4 regions of the Weizmannia agrestimuris genome follow, and region 2 is predicted to be linked to each of the others. Evidence: riboswitches for the same ligand, from Rfam matches in the RefSeq annotation. Region 2 holds a riboswitch; each other region holds the start of a gene.
The links. Region 2 has a riboswitch for thiamine pyrophosphate ahead of NFR98_RS02685 (MTH1187 family thiamine-binding protein). Riboswitches for the same ligand answer to the same signal wherever they lie in the genome.
Positions count from the first base shown of each region.

Region 1 (5,156 bases), on a different contig from region 2:
AGGGAGTATCAGGTATGATTGCTACCCGTGCTTCATTTGGGATTAGAGGTTCTTTTTTTCCGAGCTTGTGCAATGCGCTGCAGTTAATTGGCTGGACAGCTGTGATGATTCTGATGGCAGCTGAAGCCTGTGTATCTTTAAAATTTGCAGGAATTCTTGGGAACCGAGATTTTTGGATTATCTTGATTGGTTTGATCACAACGGTTAACGCGCTTTTGAAACACAATCATTTAAAATGGTTTCAGATATTTACAGTTGGTGCAACATTGATTTTATCCATCATCATGACCTATGCTGTTTTGTCAACAGTAAATGTTGCAGACTTAATGGACAAGAAACCTAAAGGTCATCTTACTTTCTCTCTCGGATTAGATTATGTGATCGGCATGTGCCTTTCCTGGGTTCCTTTGGTTGCAGACTATTCCCGGTATGCAAGGAATATTAACGGGGCCGCACACGCTACATATTGGGGTTATGCGCTATCCAGCATCTGGATGTACTTTGTTGGCTTGCTTTGTACCATTGCTACTGGCCTTTGGAATGCAAGCCCAATTCCAATCATGGGTGCACTGGGCTTGGGTATCCCAGGTCTGCTTATTATTTTTTTTTCCACTGTAACGACAGCTTTTCTAGATGTTTTTTCAGCAGGTGTTTCTGCAAGCAATTTATTTCCAAAGTTTTCGGAGAGGCGTCTTGTATTCATTGCAGGAGTGTCAGGCACACTGATTTCGCTGGTGTTTCCAATTGATAAATATCAAAGCTTTTTATTAATCCTTGGTGCTGTCTTTATTCCCATTGAAAGCATCGTATTGGTTGATTATTTTTTAATCCGTAAACACCTGAAGCTAGCAGACTTGACTAAACCAGAAGGATCGTACTGGTACCGGGGCGGTGTTAATCTGGTAGCTTTCGTCGCTTTTGTGGTTGGTTTTGCTCTCTATGAAGTCAGCTATTTTCAAGCTTGGCCAATTGGTTCGTCATTTATTAGTCTGATTATTACGGCAGTCCTTTATTATTTCCTTATGAGACTTCTTCATAGGGATCAATTTTCAAAGGTTAGAAGCAGTGGCATATACAAGAATCATGCAGCAGGCTGATAAGTTATTTTCAAAAACATTATAACAAATGGATGGGATCCAATCTGTCAAATGCAGAAAAAAATAATACTATGATCATTTTAGAAGAGGTGTATATTAGATGAGACCACAGGTATTAACAATTGCAGGAACTGACAGCGGTGGCGGTGCAGGTATTCAGGCCGACCTGAAAACTTTTGAAGAGAGGGGTGTCTACGGCATGTCTGTAATCGTTGCCGTGACAGCGCAAAATACAAAAGGAGTTCAGGGAATTTTTCCAATGCCGGTTGACAGCATTGTCCGTCAAATGGAATCCATTGCGGACGACTTTTCAATTGCAGCTTTAAAAACGGGTATGCTGTTTGATGCAGAACGCATAGAAGCTGTTGTTGACGGAATTAAACGATTTAAATGGAGGCCGCTGGTTGTGGATCCGGTCATGATTGCAAAAGGTGGGACACATCTCGTTGCTCCTGAAGCAATTGCGACGATTAAAAAGAAATTGGTTCCGGTTGCTGATGTCATTACACCGAATACACCGGAGGCGGAAGTTCTGTCAGAAATGACGATACGTACTGATCAGGACCGGGAGCACGCAGCACGACTGATTCTCAAAAGAGGGGCAGGTGCTGTGCTGTTAAAGGGCGGACATGATCTGGTTACATCAGAAACTGTTCGTGATTGTCTGGTGACGAGGGAGCAGACAATATGGCTCGAATCCAAACGCATTGATACCGTTCACACTCATGGAACTGGTTGTACATTGTCTTCATTGATTACAGCTGAGTTGGCGAAGGGCCATCCCTTAGAAGACAGCGTAAAAACAGCTAAAAAATTATTGACAAGAGCAATCTCTGAGAGCCCGGGAATTGGGCATGGACATGGACCAATTGCCCATTGGGTATTAAGAGATGAAGATGGAGAAAGATTACAAAGCTAAATTCACATAATATAACCCCTGCCGGTGATTTTCATTAAGCTTTACAAAGCATAATAGAAAAGCTATAATTGAAAAAAGTAAATCTTTCAAACTACTAGGGGTGCCCGGATTTGGCGGGCTGAGAGAAAAACCGGCGTTTTTCAACCCTTTGGACCTGATCCGGATCATACCGGCGTAGGAAAGTAGGAATTTGTAAAAAAATTTCTTGCTGATGAAGTCAGGTCTTTTCGGGCCTGGCTTTTTTGCATGGGAAGGGGTGGGACAAATGAAACTGGATGAGCAGGTGGTTGTCGTCACAGGCGGAAGCAGGGGGTTAGGCAAAGCAGTTGTAAAAGCTTTTGCAAGAGAAGGGGCGGGCGTTGTCATCAACTATTTTGAGAGTGAGGGGAAGGCAAAGGATCTTCAGCATATTTTAGGAGAAAAAGCGGTTGCCCTGAAGGCGGATGTAAGGGATCCGGCGCAGGTAAGAAAGATGTTCCGGCAGGCCGAAGCTTATTTTTCCAGGCCTGTCACGACAATTGTAAATAATGCCCTCGTGCATTTCCGCTTTGATCCGGAATCCCGGCACGATGCTTCCCGAATTTCGTGGGAGGAATACAGCTTGCAGATGGAAGGTGCGGTTCGCGGCGCATTAAATACCATACAGGCCGGCCTTGCGGAAATGAAACGGCTGCATTTCGGCAGGGTGATCAATATTGGCACAAACCTGTTTCAAAATCCGGTTGTCGCCTACCATGATTACAATACGAGCAAGGCAGCGCTCCTCGGCTTCACCCGGAGCATGGCGAAAGATCTGGGGCAATATGGCATTACCGTTAATATGGTATCCGGCGGCCTTCTGAAAACGACGGATGCAAGTGCGGCCACATCTGAAGAGGTTTTTCAATTGATTCAGGCAACAACCCCGCTGCAAAAGGTGACAGAACCGGAAGACGTTGCGGATGCCGTGTTGTTTTTTGCATCGCCATGGGCCAGGGCGGTAACCGGACAAAATCTCGTCGTTGACGGCGGACTTGTAATGGATTAGGCGGATGGACCTTACCCTGCAAGAAAATCCCCATTTAGAGGTATGACAACGATTAGGTGTAAATCAAATGCCTGTGAAATTTGGAGAATACGCGAGTAAATGAGAGACAATTGTACTTTATTGAAGGAGGGAATGGAAATGGAAAAAGAAAAACCAATTGAACTGCTTGAAAAAATCAGGGAAGCCAATCCGCTTATCCATAATATCACGAATATTGTGGTGGCTAATTTTACAGCAAACGGGCTGTTGGCACTTGGCGCATCTCCGGTAATGGCCGATGCGGTGGAAGAAGTTGCCGATATGGCGAAAGCGGCAAATGCGGTCGTGTTAAATATCGGCACTTTGAACGAAAAAGCCGTCGAAGCAATGATTTTGGCGGGAAAGTCTGCAAATGAAAATGGCGTTCCGGTCGTCCTTGATCCGGTAGCTGCCGGTTCAACCCGTTACCGGACAGAAACGGCAAAAAAATTGCTGAAAGAAATCCGCTTCACATCCATCAGGGGAAATGCCGGAGAAATCGCCAATCTGATCGGAATAGATGCCAAAGTAAAAGGCGTCGATGCAGGAGATACCGGCCTGGATACGGGCGAACTCGCTTTAAAAGCGGCAAAAACGCTTCATACTACGATCGTGGTAAGTGGCAAGACGGATGCGGTGTCAAACGGTACAAACCTTTATCTCGTACATAACGGCCACCCGCTTTTAACAAAAGTCACCGGGACAGGCTGCCTTTTGTCCGCGGTTTGCGGCGCTTTTCTCGCTGTTGAGAAAGATCCGGTCCAGGCATCTGTTTCGGCGCTTGCGATTTACGGCGCTGCTGCGGAAATCGCAAGGGAAAAAACAGGCGGGGATTTGCCGGGCAGTTTTCAAATGGCATTTTTAGACCAGCTGGCAGAAATAGGGGCTGAAGAAATCCAAAAATATGCCTCTTTTGAAAAGAAAGAAGGATGAACGTCATGAAAAAAGCACTTACCATTGCCGGTTCTGATTCCGGGGGCGGTGCAGGCATCCAGGCAGACTTGAAAACATTTCAGGAATTGGAAGTATACGGCATGTCCGTGATTACCGCGGTGACAGCGCAAAATACACGCGGCGTCCAGGGGGTATTTCCGCTCGGACCCGAAGCCGTCTCCCGCCAATTGGAGTCCATTGCCGGAGATATGGGGACGGATGCGCTAAAAACCGGCATGTTGTTTGATTCCGGCATCATCGAAGTGGCCGCGGAAAAAATCAAAACCTACCGCTGGGAAAAACTCGTTGTGGACCCGGTGATCATTGCAAAAGGCGGGGAAACCCTTTTGCAAAAGGAAGCGGTTCAAGCCTTAAAAAGCAAGCTGCTTCCGCTCGCCTTCATTGTGACGCCGAATCTTCCGGAAGCAGAGGAACTGGCAGGAATGCCCATCCGAAATGCCGGGGATCGGAAGGAAGCGGCACGCATCATTGCGGATTGCGGCCCCCGGTATGTCCTTATTAAAGGCGGCCATAACGCATCTTCCCCGGTTTCGAGCGACTTGCTTTTTGACGGGGTGAATTTTTACGAATATACAGCGAAAAGGTACGCAACAAAAAATACGCACGGCACCGGCTGTACGTTTTCTTCGGCGATTACGGCGGAATTGGCAAAAGGCGCGGATATATTTGCTGCAGTGTCGACAGCAAAAGCATTCATTTCCGCCGCGATCGAAGACGGCATTCAAATTGGACACGGGCACGGGCCGACAAACCATTGGGCGTACCAAAAAAGGAGAATGAAAAACGGATGACAGCCGAATATTTGCGTGGCGCATTGAAACTGTATTTTATTATGGGCAGCCCGAACTGCACGCTGCCGCCGGAACAAGTGCTGGAAAAGGCCATCAGGGGCGGCGTCACCCTTTTTCAATTCCGTGAAAAAGGGAACGGTGCACGAAAAGGCGAAGAAAAGAAAGCGCTTGGTGAAAAATTGAAGTGGATATGCCAAAAAAACGGGATTCCTTTTCTTGTAAATGATGATATTGCACTTGCGTTGGAACTGGATGCTGATGGTGTGCATGTCGGGCAGGAAGATGAACCGCTGGCATCCGTACGAGAAAAGTTGGGGGATAAGATCATCGGCGTCTCGGCCTATACGTTG
Region 1 is NZ_CALPDC010000049.1:2,279-7,434, reverse strand. It holds gene cytX (putative hydroxymethylpyrimidine transporter CytX) at 1-1,097, shown strand, start outside; gene thiD (bifunctional hydroxymethylpyrimidine kinase/phosphomethylpyrimidine kinase) at 1,198-2,016, shown strand; TPP riboswitch at 2,103-2,214, shown strand; gene NFR98_RS13700 (3-oxoacyl-ACP reductase) at 2,282-3,043, shown strand; gene thiM (hydroxyethylthiazole kinase) at 3,182-3,994, shown strand; gene thiD (bifunctional hydroxymethylpyrimidine kinase/phosphomethylpyrimidine kinase) at 4,000-4,806, shown strand; gene thiE (thiamine phosphate synthase) at 4,803-5,156, shown strand, end outside.
Region 1: linked by a shared signal. The riboswitch ahead of NFR98_RS13700 (3-oxoacyl-ACP reductase) and the one ahead of NFR98_RS02685 (MTH1187 family thiamine-binding protein) in region 2 are both predicted to bind thiamine pyrophosphate.

Region 2 (5,156 bases):
TCAGCCGTTGTGGCCGGGATTGAACTAGCCAACTTTGCCGGAAAACTCGGGCTTTCGCTTGCAGAAAAGCTGGACATTGCCACCCGGATCGAGGGGCATCCGGATAATGTCGCGGCATCCCTGTTCGGCGGGCTCATTGTTTCAGTCGAGCAAGGGGACGGACGAGTCGAAGTCGTGCCGTTTTTTGACATTATGGCGGATTTGCTCCTGTTTATTCCCGATTATGAGTTAAAAACGGAAGATGCGCGCAAAGTGCTTCCTGATTTTTATGCACGGAAAGAGGCGGTAAAAGGAAGTGCGGCCAGCAATCTTTTTATTGCGGCGCTCATAAGCGGCCAGTACGAACTGGCCGGAAAAATGATGGAACAGGACCGTTTTCACGAGCCGTACCGGACAAAATTGATCCCCGAATTTTTGGAGATCCGCCGGCTGGCCAAATCACTCGGCGCGTACGGGACGGTCATTAGCGGCGCCGGCCCGACGGTTATTTCACTCGTGCCGTCCGGGCAAGCAGAGGCCATGGCAGAAATGCTCCACGCCCATTTTCCGCATGTACTGGTTGAACCGGCCAAAATTGACCGGACCGGCCTTTCCGTCGAAAAATATGCGGCATCCAATATGCTGAACTTGTAAAAAAAGGTTTGGAGCATCTCCAAACCTTTTTTATTTCCCCAAAAATGAGGCAAGTTCTCTTAACAGTTCATCTTTGTCTTTTTTCAACGCATCCGAAGAGAGCATCTCCCATTTCCGCGGGCGCGGCAAATGCACCTTCAATTCGTGAATGATGGCGGACGGCTGCTGCGACATGACAAAAACACGGTCCGATAGCAGCACGGCTTCATCAAGATCATGGGTAACCATAAGAATCGTCTGGTTTCCTTTCTCCCATGATTCGAGCAGCCAGCGGTGGACATCCATTTTAGTAAAAGCATCGAGCTTCCCGAACGGTTCGTCCAGCAGCATAACCGGTTTTTCGCATAAATACGTGCGCAAAAAGCTGATCCGCTGCCGCATGCCGCCCGAGAGCGAGCCGGGATAGTGGCCGGCGTAATCCTCAAGGCCAAACTGCCGGAGCACCTCCATCCCCCGCAAAACCCGTTCCCGTTTCCGCACCCCTTTTATTTCAAGCGGCAGAACAATGTTTTGCAGTGCCGTCCGCCAAGGCAGAAGCAAATCCTGCTGCGGCATGAAACCGGCGGCATCCTGAACCCCATCCGGTTTGCCGTCAAGCAGCACTTTGCCACCATCCGCCTTTTCAATCCCGGCAATGATATTTAACAGCGTGCTTTTTCCGCATCCGCTCGGCCCGATAAAAGTACAGAATTCACCTTTCCGGATCGTTGCGGAAATGCCTTCCAGCACTTTTTTTCCGCCAAATGTTTTCGTAATACCTTCCAATTGCAAATACGTCATGGCCGGTTTGGAAGAAATTCATTTGTGTAGGCAGCCTTGATGTTGATTTTTTTCTTAATGACTTTATGGTCATAAAGGAAGTCCATATAACGGCGCCACACTTCTTCCTTCTGTACCCCCCATTCCGCGGCATCGTCCTGGTACTTCGTGCTTAGCCACTTCTGGCTGGCGCGGACAAGCCCTTTATTTGTATCCGGCACGTCCTTAATCAGGATATCGGCGGCCTGTTCCGGGTGCTTGATCGCAAATGTATAGCCTTGTGCCGTAGCCTTCATAAAAGATTTGACAAGGGTTTTATCCCCTTTGGCCAGTTTTTCGCTTGTAATGATGACCGGGCTGTAATAATCAAGCGCAGGGTCGAGATCTTTGACCATGATAAGATTCAGTTTTTTCCCGCTCCGCTCTGCCTGGATGCCGTCCCAGCCGTAATAAATCCATTCAAAATCCGCTTCACGCCCAATTGATTTGAAAAAATCCGTCTGGCCGAGCACAATATTTTTTACTTTGCTGTAGTCGGCGCCGTATTTTTCCATGACCGTTTTGATGACGGCTTCTTCAGACGGCGAACCCCAGCCGCCGTAACTTTTTCCTTCAAAGTCTTTCGGAGAAGTGATGTTGTCTTTTTTCAAAGAAGCAAAGCCGGAAGTATTGTGTTGGATGATCGCGGCAATGGACACAATCGGGATTCCTTCCGTCCTTGCCGTGGTGACATTTTCCTGATAGCTGACCCCGAAATCCGCTTTCCCGGAAGCCACCATTTGTTCAGCCGTAATATTGTCCCCCGGCTGGATGATTTTCACATCCAGGCCCTGCTTTTGAAAATAGTGCTTTGTTTTAGCTACATACAGGCCGGTATGATTGGTGTTCGGAAACCAGTCCAGCACAACCGTCACCTTTTGCAGCGCTTTTTGGCTGTTTTCTTTCTGCCCGCTGCCGGTGCATCCAGCAGCAAGCAGCAACATGGCCGCCTGCAAGATGATTAAAATTTTCTTCATTGATGATCTTCCTTTCGGTATACCCATGGTGCGGATAGCCTTTGCAAACATTCAACAGCGCCGTATAAAAGAAATGTGAGCCCAATGATGACAGCAGAAATGGCAAACAGGCGGGCAGTCATAAAAGATTTCGTCGCCCTTGTCAGCATGACGCCGAGCCCTTCGCTTGCACCGAGCCACTCACCGATAATAGCGCCCATCACACTATATGTAACGGCAATTTTTAAACCGGAAAAAAAGTAAGGGAGCACAGCCGGAAATTTGACTTTCCGGTATAACTGCCATTTTGAAGCATGCATGGTCTTTAACAGTTTCACCAAGTCATCATCCACCGTTTGAAACCCTTCCAGGATGCTCAATGCCAGCGGGAAAAAGCAGATTAAAATGACCACAATGATTTTTGACTGGAGCCCGAATCCGAACCAGACGATTAAAAGCGGCGCAATTGCCACAATCGGAATCGTTTGCGAAACGACCAGGAGCGGCCGGACCAGCATCCGGAAAACAGGAACCATATCCATAAAAACGGCAATTGCTGCGCCAATCATAATGGAAAAGGCAAGCCCGATCAATACTTCTTTTGCAGTTTGCCAAGTATTGGGCCAAACCATCCATTGCAGGCTTTTCAATTCCTGCCATACTTCCGTCGGTTTTGGCAACATCCATTCACTGATATGAAAGCCGGCCGTTACCCCTTGCCAGACGAAGAGCAAAAAAATGAGCCAGACAGCCGTGAGCGCCGTGTTAACGAACTGGCTGCGGCGTTTGTTCGCGATATTTTGCAATTTTTTCATCCATTGTCACCCCGGTGCTTGGCCGGTAATGGATTTTGATCGATGTGAGGACATCAATCGCACCGGCTTGAACGCAAGCATCCTGCGCTTTTTTGATGATTTCAAGCAGCTCGTCAAGATCGCCTTCCATCGTCGTTTCCATTGCCCCGACTTCATAACGTACGCCGGCGTTTTGGACGACTTCGATCGCGCGGTCGACGACACCGTATAAGTCATCACTTTTAATATGCGGAACAACTGAAAAAGAAATCGTTACCTGATTCGATTTTTCCATCAAATTCTCCTCCTTTTTTTCAAATAAAAAAGCTTTCATTGCATGCGCAAGAAAGCCTGTCCATCCAAAACATGCCGAAACATGCTTCAATATAAGACTCCCTACGCTGGCATTATCCAGATCAGGTGAAGGGTCGATGCAAAGCGGCATCCTCTCAGCCAAACCGGCTCCCCTGCTTTTTTTCCTTGTAATTTTATTGTAACATGAAAGCCATCCTTTTTGGCAAAAAATTTTCAATAGGATGGTGCGGTGCGCAAGCCGGCCTTTGCCTGCCTTGGTAAAGATTGGGGCGTTAAGATAGCGGGGATTTTTGACGGCCTTCCTTAACATAGAACGCCTCTACGTTAAGATAGCATGTCTTTTTTTCGGACTTCCTTAACATAGAGAGTTCTACGTTAAGATAGCGGAACTTTTTGCCGGCATTCCTCAACATAGAACGCCTCTACATTAAGAAAGCGGGCATTTTTTTCGAGCTTCCTTAACGTAGAACGCCTCTACGTTAAGGAAGCGGGACTTTTGGACAGCCTTCCTTAACGTAGGACGTCTCTACATTAAGAAAGCATGTCTTTTTGTCGAGCTTCCTTTCTATGTTAAGATAAATCCTGCTTTTTTCACCCTTCCTTAACATAGAACGCCCTACGTTAAGATAGCGGGGATTTTTGGTCTCCTTCCTTAACGTAGAGTTCCAACCCGTGCGTAAGTAACGCCGCTTATTCATGCTTTAAAGGCAAGGGTTTCCCTGCATGCCAACCCAAAGTTCCGACTGTTCGAGCGCATAAGCGACATCCAGCAGCCAATGTTCATTTCCTTTCGGCGCAACCAGCTGTACCCCTAAAGGAAGCCCGGCCGCTGTTACATGAACCGGCAGACTGATCGCCGGCTGCCCGGTTAAATTAGCGAGCTGCGTAAACGGGGAAAACGTTAAGCTCGGTTCAAACATGTCATAGACAAGTGCCTGCTGCTTTTCTTTTGGGAGTCCGGTAACGCCAAACAAGCGATCCCGCTCTTTCCCGGTTTGGGTAAGTTCCCCGATTTTTGGTGCCGGAAACGCGGTTGAAGGCGTGAGATACAGGTCATAAGTCTCATGGAAAGCAGCCATTTGTGCTGCGGCTTTATCCCACTCCGCAAGGCTCTTTGCGTATTCCGCCGCCGTGACATTTTTCCCGGCAGCATACAAGACCCATGAAACAGGCTCCATATCTTTTTCCGTAAGCGGGCGTCTAAGTGCGCTTTCCAAATCCGAAAGTTCCGCCGCCATTTCCCCGCAGTTCATTAAATAATAGTTTTCCATCAGCCGCCTGCCGTCAACACCGTTTTTGGCTTCTTCCACAAGATGGCCCTCCTGCTCCAGCCATTTTGCCGTTTTATAGACAGCCTGTTTTGCATCGCGGCTGACAGGCGTCCCGACCGGCGATTCAACCGAAAACGCGATCCGGTATTTTTTCGTTCCACTCCGCTCTAGTTCCTTTACATATCCCGGAAAAAGCGGCGTTTGAAAAGCAGCGGCGGGCTCTACCGTTTGTAGCACATCGAGGAGCGCTGCGCTGTCTCTGATTGTTTTTACCAGCACGAAGTCAATGGCCGCCCCTTGCCATTGCCGTCCACGGCCCGGCCCGACCGGTGTCCTTCCCCTTGTCGGCTTTAATCCTGTTAAACTTGTAAAAGAAGCTGGGATGCGGA
Region 2 is NZ_CALPDC010000003.1:18,416-23,571, forward strand. It holds gene thrB (homoserine kinase) at 1-633, shown strand, start outside; gene NFR98_RS02670 (ABC transporter ATP-binding protein) at 664-1,413, opposite strand; gene NFR98_RS02675 (ABC transporter substrate-binding protein) at 1,410-2,408, opposite strand; gene NFR98_RS02680 (ABC transporter permease) at 2,405-3,202, opposite strand; gene NFR98_RS02685 (MTH1187 family thiamine-binding protein) at 3,153-3,476, opposite strand; TPP riboswitch at 3,558-3,660, opposite strand; gene NFR98_RS02690 (amidase) at 4,198-5,156, opposite strand, start outside.

Region 3 (5,156 bases), on a different contig from region 2:
GGCGTTCAAACTGTTATAGGCATCGATTTTTCGGAACCGATTCTTGAAGGAGCGAAGGAAAATTGTAAAGACTATAAAAATATCTCCTTTCAACTCGGAAACGCTTATGATACAGGCTTAGAAAGTCAAAGCTTTCAATTGGTGATTGAAAGAGCGTTAATACACCATCTTTGGGATTTGCATGCTTGTTTTAAAGAAGCACACAGACTGTTAAAGGATGGCGGGGTTTTTATTATTCAAGATCGCACACCCGATGATTGCTTATTAGAAGGAGATAACACAAACATCAGAGGGTATTTATTTGAGTTATTTCCAAAATTAATTGATGAGGAAATAAAACGCAGGCATAGCAGCCAAACGGTCATCGAGGCTTTGCAAGAAGCAGGGTTCAAAAAAATTGAAGAAGTTAAATTATGGGAAACAAGAAAGGTGCACGAAAATAAAGCGCAATTATTAAAAGACATAAGTGAAAGAACAGGAAGAAGCATTTTGTATGAACTGGATGATCAAGAACTAAGTTTGCTGACCGATTATGTCCAGAAAAAGGTGACAAAGGAAAATAACATCGTTGAAAAAGACCGGTGGACAATATGGAAGGCAACTATTTAGCTGATTGACCGCCTGCAGGGCAACGGGTAAGAACAACTACCCACTTTCCCCAATTTTGCAGGCGTAAAATTAGAAGATCCGGAAATGCATCAAAAGGGGGATGTTCAATTTTATTTACTAAATCCTGAACAATATTTATGTGTTTATGAGGCTTCCTCTATGAATAGTTATAGAGCAGATCATAACAATTATAAAGACATTGATAAAATAGATTTCCGAAAATATAAGTCCTGAAATTGAAGTATTTTTAACCAATTTCGGCCATTTCCTGGACAGTGCCGAAACGCGGCAAATTAGGGAAAGTGGCCGGTACTGCTATTTTAAGGCCGGGCCAGAATCAATACCCTTCAATGTCGCAGCAAACGCTATTGATTGAGTATCGTTTTAAAAGATGTCTCATGGCTAACCCAGATTCTGCTTAACGGATAGGACGTCCTGATATCTCACAGCACCTGAGCCATGTGGAGTGTGTTTGCATTTAAAAAATATAATGAGAAAATAAACCACAAGGCGGTGAAACGTTTTGAGAGTGAGCCGTGAAGAATTAAAGCGGATGATTGATCAAATTCCTGAACAAGATGTCCTTGAAGTGTATGATTTTATTGAATTTTTAACCTTCAAGCGGGGAGAACAAGCACTAAACGAAAAGGAAGTTGAATATCTGGCAAAAGATGAAGAAGTTGTTCGTCAGGTTCAAAAGAGTCGCGAAGATCGGCGAAACGGACGCATTTACAGCAAAGAACAGGGGCTTAAGTATCTTCGGAGATGTTTCAAGGGGTCTTAAGCGTGGACAAAGAGTATCGTGTATTTTGGTCACAAACTGCGCTGGACGAATTGAGCAATATTCGGGGATACAAACAAGAAGGCATATGCTTATTGGGGTTAGTATGAAACATAAACGCTTGGAACAAAAAGGATCGCTTGGTCAGCTTTCGTTAGCTCGTAAAAGTAACGATAAGTCGAGAAGCCCCTACTTCGAGTGACCCGTCGAAGTGGGAGTAGTTCACTGTGGAGCCATTTTTATACGTATATGTCAATTCTATTTCGTGCAATGTTTGTGCTCGCCTGAAGCGGGAGAAGGGAGAAAAATGAACAATCAATTTCGACGAGAAGATATTGACTTTTATTCAAATGGAACAAGGTGTAGCGCGTGGCTATATCTACCCAATGTAGATAAAAGATGCCCGGTAATTGTAATGGCTCATGGCTTGGGTGGAGTGCGTGAAATGCGGTTGGACGCATATGCTGAAAGGTTTGCTGCTGCCGGGTATGCCTGCTTTTTATTTGATTATCGTAACCATGGAGCAAGTGACGGAAATAAAAGACAACGGATAAATGTAAAAGAACAACTTGCAGATTGGAACTCTGCCATTGATTTCATCAAAAAGAATGATAGGATTGATGATAGTAAAATACTCCTGTTTGGAAGTTCGTTTAGTGGGGGACACGTTATAACCCTATCAGCTTATCGAATAGATATTCTTGCAACCGTGGCACAGTGCCCATATACAAACAATTTAGCTACAATGAAAACGGTCTCACCGCTATCTGCCCTAAAAATATTCCCCTTTGTCATAGCCGACGTTTTATCTTCTATTACCGGGTATCATCCGGTCATGATTAAATTGGTGGATGCGCATGGGAAAGTAGCGATGATGGCTGTTCCTGATTACAAAGAGGTTTTTAAGTTGATGCCTGAAAATTTAAAGTTTGTGAATAAAGCCCCTGCAAGAACGATTTTGGAATTTTTTAAATATTCGCCTAGTAGATATACTAAAAATATAGAAATACCGATATTTTATGCGGTTTGTCGGAAAGATATATTAGCACCTGCTTGGGCAACCATAAAGTGTGCAAAACGCTCCAAGAAAGCAACGATTAAAGCGTACGATTGTGGACATTTCAATATTTATTTAGGTGATTATTTTGAAAATACAATAGTAGATTATATAGACTTTTTTGATAAAATTACAAAAGGCTAGTTGGATAATCAAATGCAACAAGCTAAATAAATGAAAAAAAGAGCATGATAAACCGTTTACGATGAAAACGCAATCAATACGGAGGTTTATCCATGGTGAAGATTTCCACCCTTCGTGCAGAAGGAAAATCCATACAAGTAATCGCTGATGTGGTTGGCTGTAAAAAAAATACCGTATCTCGGGAACTGAAGCATGGTACGGGCAGCATTTGGGGTAACATCCTGTGCTTTTTTCCATATTTTACGGGCAATAAATTTGCTGTTGCACAAAATTCGGGACTATGATATGGTAAGAGTAATGAAAATGAATATTCACAATAGTCTACTAGGGGCGCCGGGTTGGCTGAGAAGTACCCTTTGAACCTGATCTAGTTCGTACTAGCGAAGGGAAGTAGGTGATGAAATTACACCTGATGATTTGTAATTGATACACCCGCTTTCCGATGGAGGGCGGGTTTTTTATTTTGAGGAGCCGCCTCTGGCCATCGCTCGGGGCAAAGGGAGAAACCAGCCTGCAAACCGCAATCGGTTTCCCGGTAAACAAGGAGGAATCATTGTTGAAACGATCTTTTACAGAAAGGCTATATCAAAATGTCCAACCGATTTGGGAGAAAAACCATAACCATCCTTTTGTCGTGGGACTGGGGAACGGAACTTTAGAAAGAGATAAATTTATCTATTATTTAAAGCAGGATTACGTATATTTAGTTGAGTACGCAAAACTGTTTGCCATGGGTGTTGTGAAAGCGGGTAACCTCGGCATGATGACGAGATTTGCTGCGGTGCTCCATGAATCGTTGCATTTTGAGATGGAACTGCACCGCCAATACGCTGCCGAGTTTGGCATTACACGCACGGATTTAGAAGCAACCCAACCAACGCCGGTTAACCTTGCTTACACGAGTTATATGCTGCAAGTGGCCGCCAATGGAAGCTTGGCTGAACTTGTTGCCTGCTTGTTGCCGTGTGCCTGGGATTATTGGGAAATTGGGAAACTGCTAAAAGTAAATCATCGAGACACATTGGAGGCCAATCCTTACAAGAAATGGATCGAAACCTATTCTTCAGAAACGTTCGGCTCCGGAACGCAGTGGTTAATTGACTTAATGGACCAACTGGCAAGCGGAAAATCAGAAACGGAACTGATGGCCTTAGAACGCCATTTTCAAATGGCCTCAAAGTATGAATACTTATTTTGGGATATGAACGATAAAAAACAAGACTGGCCGGTCTGATTTTCATTCGCAACTAAAAAGGAGGGAAGTTTGGTTCTAATGAGAAAAACACAAAAAATAACAGCAACTGCAGTTATTGCGGCTGTAACGACTGCATCCAGCAGCTTGATTTATATCCCGGTCGGTTTTGCAAAAATTTTTCCGGTACAGCATTTTGCCAATATACTCTCGGCTGTTTTGCTCGGCCCCGGTTATGCGGTTGCGCAAGCCTTTATATCCTCGCTTTTACGTAACTTGCTTGGGACAGGGAGTATTTTTGCCTTTCCGGGAAGCATGATCGGCGCGTTTTTGGCAGCTTATCTTTACGCGAAGACGAATAAGCTCATTTTTGCCTTTGTCGGGGAGGTCATGGGGACGGGCATTCTCGGTGCCCTGGCCTGTTATCCCATTGCTGTTTTTCTGCTCGGCCAAACATCAACGCTTTTCGGATTTATCCCTGCCTTCTTTTTAAGTTCTTTTGCAGGGGCCATTTTTGGCTATGTTTTGATAAAAGTTTTACAAAAAAATAAAGGATGGGGCAGGATGATCAATCATACCGTAAGCAACCGTAAGTTTTGAGCGAAACACCGGGGAGGAATGAAGGCATTGCCACGGCGCATACAGGATGCCAGCTATTGATAACCGGCCAAAATTTATGCCAGCAAAATCAGGCTCTTGAAAGCAGAGCCTGATGCTGTTGGCATTATGACGGCACTCCGGCATAGTCTGAAACCTTCGCTGGCCGGATCCATTTGCCAACCGGCTCACCCTTGATACCACCGCCATCCAGATCAAATACGAGCTGTCCTCTTACAAAAGTTTTCGTAACCCGGCAATCAATTTTTCTGCCGATATACGGGCTGTGCTTATGGCGGTAATAGAGGTCTTCCGCACTTACCGTGTATGGCCGGTCGGGATCGAGAAAGAGGAGATCCGCATCTTTTGCGAGCGCAATTTCCCCTTTCGATTTTAAGCCAAAACGTTCGGCAGGGTTGGTTGCAATCATGCGCGTAAATTGCGTAATGGGAATATTGCGCTTTTTGACAGCCTCATCGAACATCAAATCGACATTATTCTGGCACCCGGTTATGCCGCCCCATACCTCAAAAATATTTCCGGTTTCGCTGTCCTTCATTACAGGCGGGCAAGGGGAATGGTCGGATGTCAGCATATCGATTTTTCCTTGTTTCAATCCTTCCCAAAGTTTTTCCTGCTCCGCTTCGCTGCGTAAAGGCGGGGAACATTTTGCAAGCGGGCCGATTTCCGCAAATTGGGCTGTTGTGATTGTAAAATAATGTGGGCACGACTCAAGCGTGACATCCTGTCCTTCGTTCCGCGCTTTCGTAATTTCT
Region 3 is NZ_CALPDC010000009.1:35,963-41,118, reverse strand. It holds gene NFR98_RS05985 (class I SAM-dependent methyltransferase) at 1-609, shown strand, start outside; gene NFR98_RS05980 (hypothetical protein) at 1,139-1,393, shown strand; gene NFR98_RS05975 (alpha/beta hydrolase) at 1,698-2,591, shown strand; gene NFR98_RS05970 (helix-turn-helix domain-containing protein) at 2,684-2,875, shown strand; TPP riboswitch at 2,908-2,997, shown strand; gene tenA (thiaminase II) at 3,034-3,825, shown strand; gene thiW (energy coupling factor transporter S component ThiW) at 3,865-4,383, shown strand; gene allB (allantoinase AllB) at 4,508-5,156, opposite strand, start outside.
Region 3: linked by a shared signal. The riboswitch ahead of tenA (thiaminase II) and the one ahead of NFR98_RS02685 (MTH1187 family thiamine-binding protein) in region 2 are both predicted to bind thiamine pyrophosphate.

Region 4 (5,156 bases), on a different contig from region 2:
CGCCATTCTTTATATTTCGGATGATAATCTTCCGGCATTTTCAGTTCGATCAAATGGCCGAGCGCCCATGTCACGATATAGCGCGGCCCCTCAATATAACGTTTTTTATTTTCCGTGCAGCCGAGGACGCGCGCAAGTTCGCGCCCGACGCTCGGCTTTTCGGCGAGTACAAGCGATTTCATTGCATAACACCTTTCTTTTATTCCTGTCTGAACAAGTATAACGCATCAAACAGGATTGATAAATCATTTCGTTTCTTCTGTTTTCACAGTGAAAATTTTGAAATGCAAACGGGCTTTTGGTAAAATGGTGGTTTGTAAGAGACAGTGTAACCTGAAAGCCTGCATTATATCTTGCAAATATAATTGGATAGGTGGTTATCAATAATGGAACAAACAAAGCCGTACAGAGTCTTATTGTATTACAAGTATGTTGAAATTGAAAATCCGGAAGCCTTTGCAGCCGAACATTTGCAGTTTTGCAAAGAGACCGGTTTAAAGGGGCGTATCCTCGTTGCCAAAGAAGGGATCAACGGCACCGTTTCCGGAACGGTTGAACAAACAACCAAATATAAAGAAAAGATGCACGCCGATCCCCGGTTCCGGGACATGGTCTTTAAAGAAGATGAAGCAGATGGCCATGCGTTTAAAAAAATGCACGTCCGCCCGCGCAAGGAACTGGTTACGCTGCGGCTTGAAAAAGACATCAATCCGAATGAAAAAACGGGAAAATATTTGTCTCCGAAAGAATTTCGCGAGGCGCTGCTGGCTGAAGATACCGTCGTACTGGATGCGCGCAATGATTATGAGTATGATCTCGGGCATTTCCGCGGGGCATTGCGCCCGGATATCCGCGCTTTCCGTGAACTGCCGGGATGGGTGCGCGAACATAAAGATCAATTAAAAGGCAAAAGAATTGTGACGTATTGCACAGGCGGCATCCGTTGTGAAAAATTTTCGGGCTGGCTTTTGGAAGAGGGGTTTGAAGATGTCGGCCAACTGCACGGCGGGATTGTAACATACGGAAAGGATCCGGAAGTGCAGGGCGAGCTGTGGGACGGCAAACTGTATGTATTCGACGAACGGATTTCCGTTCCGGTCAACCGAAAAGAACATGTCGTTGTCGGCCGGGATTATTTTACGGGGGAACCGTGCGAACGTTATGTCAACTGCGCCAACCCGGCCTGCAACAAGCAAATTTTATGCTCGGAAGAAAATGAACATAAATATATGCGGAGTTGCTCGCATGAATGCCGCACCGTACCAAATAACTTATATGTAAAAGAACACGGCCTTACACCGGAAGAAGTGGCTGAACGGCTGCGCCGGATCGAAGAAGAAGACGCGGCGTTAAACCGGTAACCGGGTGGCTTTTAACCTTACGATCCGGAAAGCGGATGGTGAAAAAGGGCATGGAAACCGTGCTCGCTCCCTGCCGGAACGATTCCTTGCTTCGGAAACGGCATTTTCTTGAAAGAAACAAGGCCTAAAGAGCGGAATGTGAAAAAGAGAAGAAAAACCGGGAACTGCTGCAAACATCCCAGCTCGGGGGCAGGGTTAACAAGCGGTGCGTTCCGGAACAGAGAAAGGATTTGGTGCAACTGGGCCAAATCCTTTTTATCTGCCTGTTTTTTGTGTAAAATGGGGAAAAATGGGCATCTTTGCCGCTTCATACGCGGTATGGCAGAGGATGAAAATCAGCGGGCAATATTTTCAGGATAGAAAGAAAGGCGGGATTTGGATGTGCGGGAGGTACACGTTAACGGCATCTGTAAATGAATTGGAAGAAAGGTTCCATGCCAAAGCTTCTTTTTCAAGCAGTGAATATGCCAAAAGTTATAATGTCGCGCCTTCGCAAATGGTGGCTGCCGTGATCAGCGCCCATGGGCAGTACAGACTCGGTTTTTTAAAATGGGGCTTGATTCCTTCCTGGGCAAAAGATCCGAAAATCGGGCATAAGATGATCAATGCCAGAAGCGAAACCGTATTTCAGAAACCGGGTTTCCGGGAGGCAGTGAAAAGGCGGCGCTGCCTCATTCCGGCCGATTCTTTTTTTGAGTGGAACCGAAAAGACGGCACCCGGGCGCCGATGCGGATCAGGCTTAAGAACAGGGGCATTTTTGCGATGGCCGGGCTTTGGGAAAAATGGATGGACCAGGAAGGGAATCCGGTCTTTACTTGCACGATTTTAACGACAAAGGCGAACAGGATGATGGCAAAAATTCACGACCGGATGCCGGTGATTTTACGCAGGGAAGATGAAGAAAAATGGCTGGACACATCGGTCACTGAGGCGGGCCGGCTGTTGCCACTCCTTTCGCAGTATGATGCAGACCTAATGGAAATGTATGCCGTATCTGAACGCGTCAATTCGCCGAAAAACAATTTTCCGGAGCTGTTATTGCCAAAAGATTAAATTTTTTGTTGAAATGTTGTGGCAAAAAGTTTATCATAAAGGTGACAATTTCATGAACGTAACCACAGGGGGAGCGTTAAGCTGAGAGTGAACGCCATGTTCTGACCCTTTGAACCTGTCCGGTTAATGCCGGCGTAGGGATGTGGAATTTCTTTTGTCCTCCCATGGTTCGTTATGTTCATGCATACCAAAAGGGGGATTTTTTTATGGGCAAATTAAGTTTACAGGCTATGATTGAAGCGGCTATTTTTGCGGCGTTCGCGCTCGTGTTGGACTTATTGCCGTCCATTAAGGTGACGTCCGCGATTTCTCTGTCGTTTGCCATGCTGCCGATTTTTGTGGTCGCTTTTCGCTGGGGATTTAAAGCAAGTGTTGCTTCCGGATTTATTTGGAGCCTGCTGCAGATCGTCACCGGTGATGCTAATGATATTCTTAACCCGCTTCAGGGCATCATGGAATATCCGGTCGCTTTTTCGTTCATCGGGTTTGCCGGGCTTTTCCGGCCGCTTGTCGAAAGAAGCTGTCGTCACGATAAAAAGGGCACGATGACTTTTTGGATATGCCTTTCCGTTCTTACCGGAAGTTTCGCCCGCTATTTCTGGCATTTCGTAGCCGGCGTGATTTTTTGGGGTTCCTATGCGCCTAAAGGACAGTCGGCGTTTCTCTATTCTCTCATCATGAACGGCGGCACGATGATTGGGAATGCGATTTTATGCGCAGCTGTTGCGGCGATTCTCTTGAATGCCGCCCCGCAGCTGCTGACAAAATACCGCAATCCACACAGGCATGCGGCATAAAAGCAACTTGAAAACGGCAAGGCCAACTGCGCCTTGCCGTTTTCGCTGAAGGCACCAGGCTTCATGGTAACAGGCGCCTTGTAAAGTCGGCAGTCCGGTTTTGACTGCTTTTTCGGTTGATGATAGGAGGTTACGGGTAAGGCTTTCGAGAAACGGGAAAAGATAAATAGAAGGAAAATGAAAGAAGGGGATTTTATGGACAAAGACATTCATCACCCGTTTGGCCACCGGGTCATCCCGATGACTTCGATTGAAAGCGGAACAGGCAGGGAATTGCTGCCGGATATCTATTGCCTTACCATCCAAATTGTCAATGTGTGCCTGATCGGCAGGGCCGGAACCAATGCATTTGTCCTCGTGGATGCCGGCATGCCGGGTTCTGCCGAAGCGATATTTTCAGCCGTGCGGGCACGCTTCGGGGAAAAGGCAAAACCAAAAGCGGTTTTACTGACGCACGGCCATTTTGACCATGTCGGAGCGATTGCGCCATTATTGGAAAAGTGGGACGTGCCGGTTTTTGCACATCGATTGGAGTTGCCCTATTTAACCGGGCGTGAAACGTATCCGGATCCCGATCCGTCCGTTGAAGGCGGCCTGCTGGCGAAGATTTCCATGATTTATCCGAATGAACCGGTTGATCTTGGCCATGCTGTCCAGCCCCTTCCCGAAGACGGGACGGTCCCGTTTTTGCCGGGCTGGAAATGGATCCATACGCCCGGCCATTCGAGAGGGCATGTGTCGTTCTTCAGGGGAGCAGACAGCGTGTTGATCACGGGGGACGCATTTATCACCGTCAGGCAGGATGAATTTTGGAAAGTGCTGGTGCAAAGGCAGGAAGTAAACGGGCCACCGCGCTATTTTACAAATGACTGGAAAGCGGCCAAACGCTCAGTTGAAAAATTAGCTGCTTTAAAGCCGGAAACTGCTGTTTGCGGCCACGGGATCCCGATGTCTGGCTCCGGCTTGAGGAAAGGGCTTGAGGACCTTGCATCCAGATTTGATGAAATCGCGCTCCCGGATCACGGGAAATACGTAGATGGCACACAATAGGCGGTTTGTTCATTGCTTCCTTCCCCGCAAAGGTTTACAATAATTTGTAAATGGATGGATATAAAGGGGCGAGAAAATTGGAAGTCAAAGATTTTATGATCCGGGATGTTATTACGGTAAAAAAAGAGACAACGATCCGGGAACTGTTAAAGGTGCTTGCCCACCACCGGATCGGCGGCGTACCGGTCGTGGACGCGGAAGGAAAGCTGCTCGGTATGATCAGCGACGGGGATGTCATCCGCTTTTTGCAGCCAAAGGCACGGACCGTTTACGATTTTTATATTACGATCGTGGTAAATGAGCAGGAAGACTTTAATGAAAAATTGGTGCACAGCCTGGACTTCCCGGTGGAAAAGATTATGAAACGGCGGGAACTGTATACGGTAAGGCCTGAAGACGATTTTGAAAATGCGCTCAGGATTCTGGCAAAACACCATTTTAAAAAGCTTCCGGTCGTCAATCAGGCAGGGCGTGTTGTCGGCGTCATCTCAAGAGGCGATATCATGCGCCAGATTACGGATAAATTGCTCAACAGCTAAATCGCAATGTTTAGACCGGCCTCCCCGGGGAAGACTATACATAACAGTCTTTCGGGGAGGTCAAATCATGAACGGAACTTCAATGCCGCAATCTCCTGAACCGTTGTGGCGCAAAACGGTCACGATGCCGCAATTTCCATCGTTAACGCAGGATATGGAAGCCGATGTGGCCGTTGTGGGTGCCGGAATGGCCGGGATTGTAACTACCTATTTGCTGGCAAACGAAGGGTATAAAACGATCCTGTTTGATGCCGGATCCATTGCAAATGGCACAAGCGGGCATACGACGGCAAAAATCACCGCACAGCACGGGCTCATTTATGATGAATTGATCCAGCATATAGGAAAAGAAAAA
Region 4 is NZ_CALPDC010000001.1:221,405-226,560, forward strand. It holds gene NFR98_RS01055 (DNA topoisomerase III) at 1-182, opposite strand, end outside; gene trhO (oxygen-dependent tRNA uridine(34) hydroxylase TrhO) at 387-1,361, shown strand; gene NFR98_RS01065 (SOS response-associated peptidase) at 1,741-2,415, shown strand; TPP riboswitch at 2,473-2,573, shown strand; gene thiT (energy-coupled thiamine transporter ThiT) at 2,622-3,212, shown strand; gene NFR98_RS01075 (MBL fold metallo-hydrolase) at 3,408-4,262, shown strand; gene NFR98_RS01080 (CBS domain-containing protein) at 4,340-4,801, shown strand; gene NFR98_RS01085 (FAD-dependent oxidoreductase) at 4,869-5,156, shown strand, end outside.
Region 4: linked by a shared signal. The riboswitch ahead of thiT (energy-coupled thiamine transporter ThiT) and the one ahead of NFR98_RS02685 (MTH1187 family thiamine-binding protein) in region 2 are both predicted to bind thiamine pyrophosphate.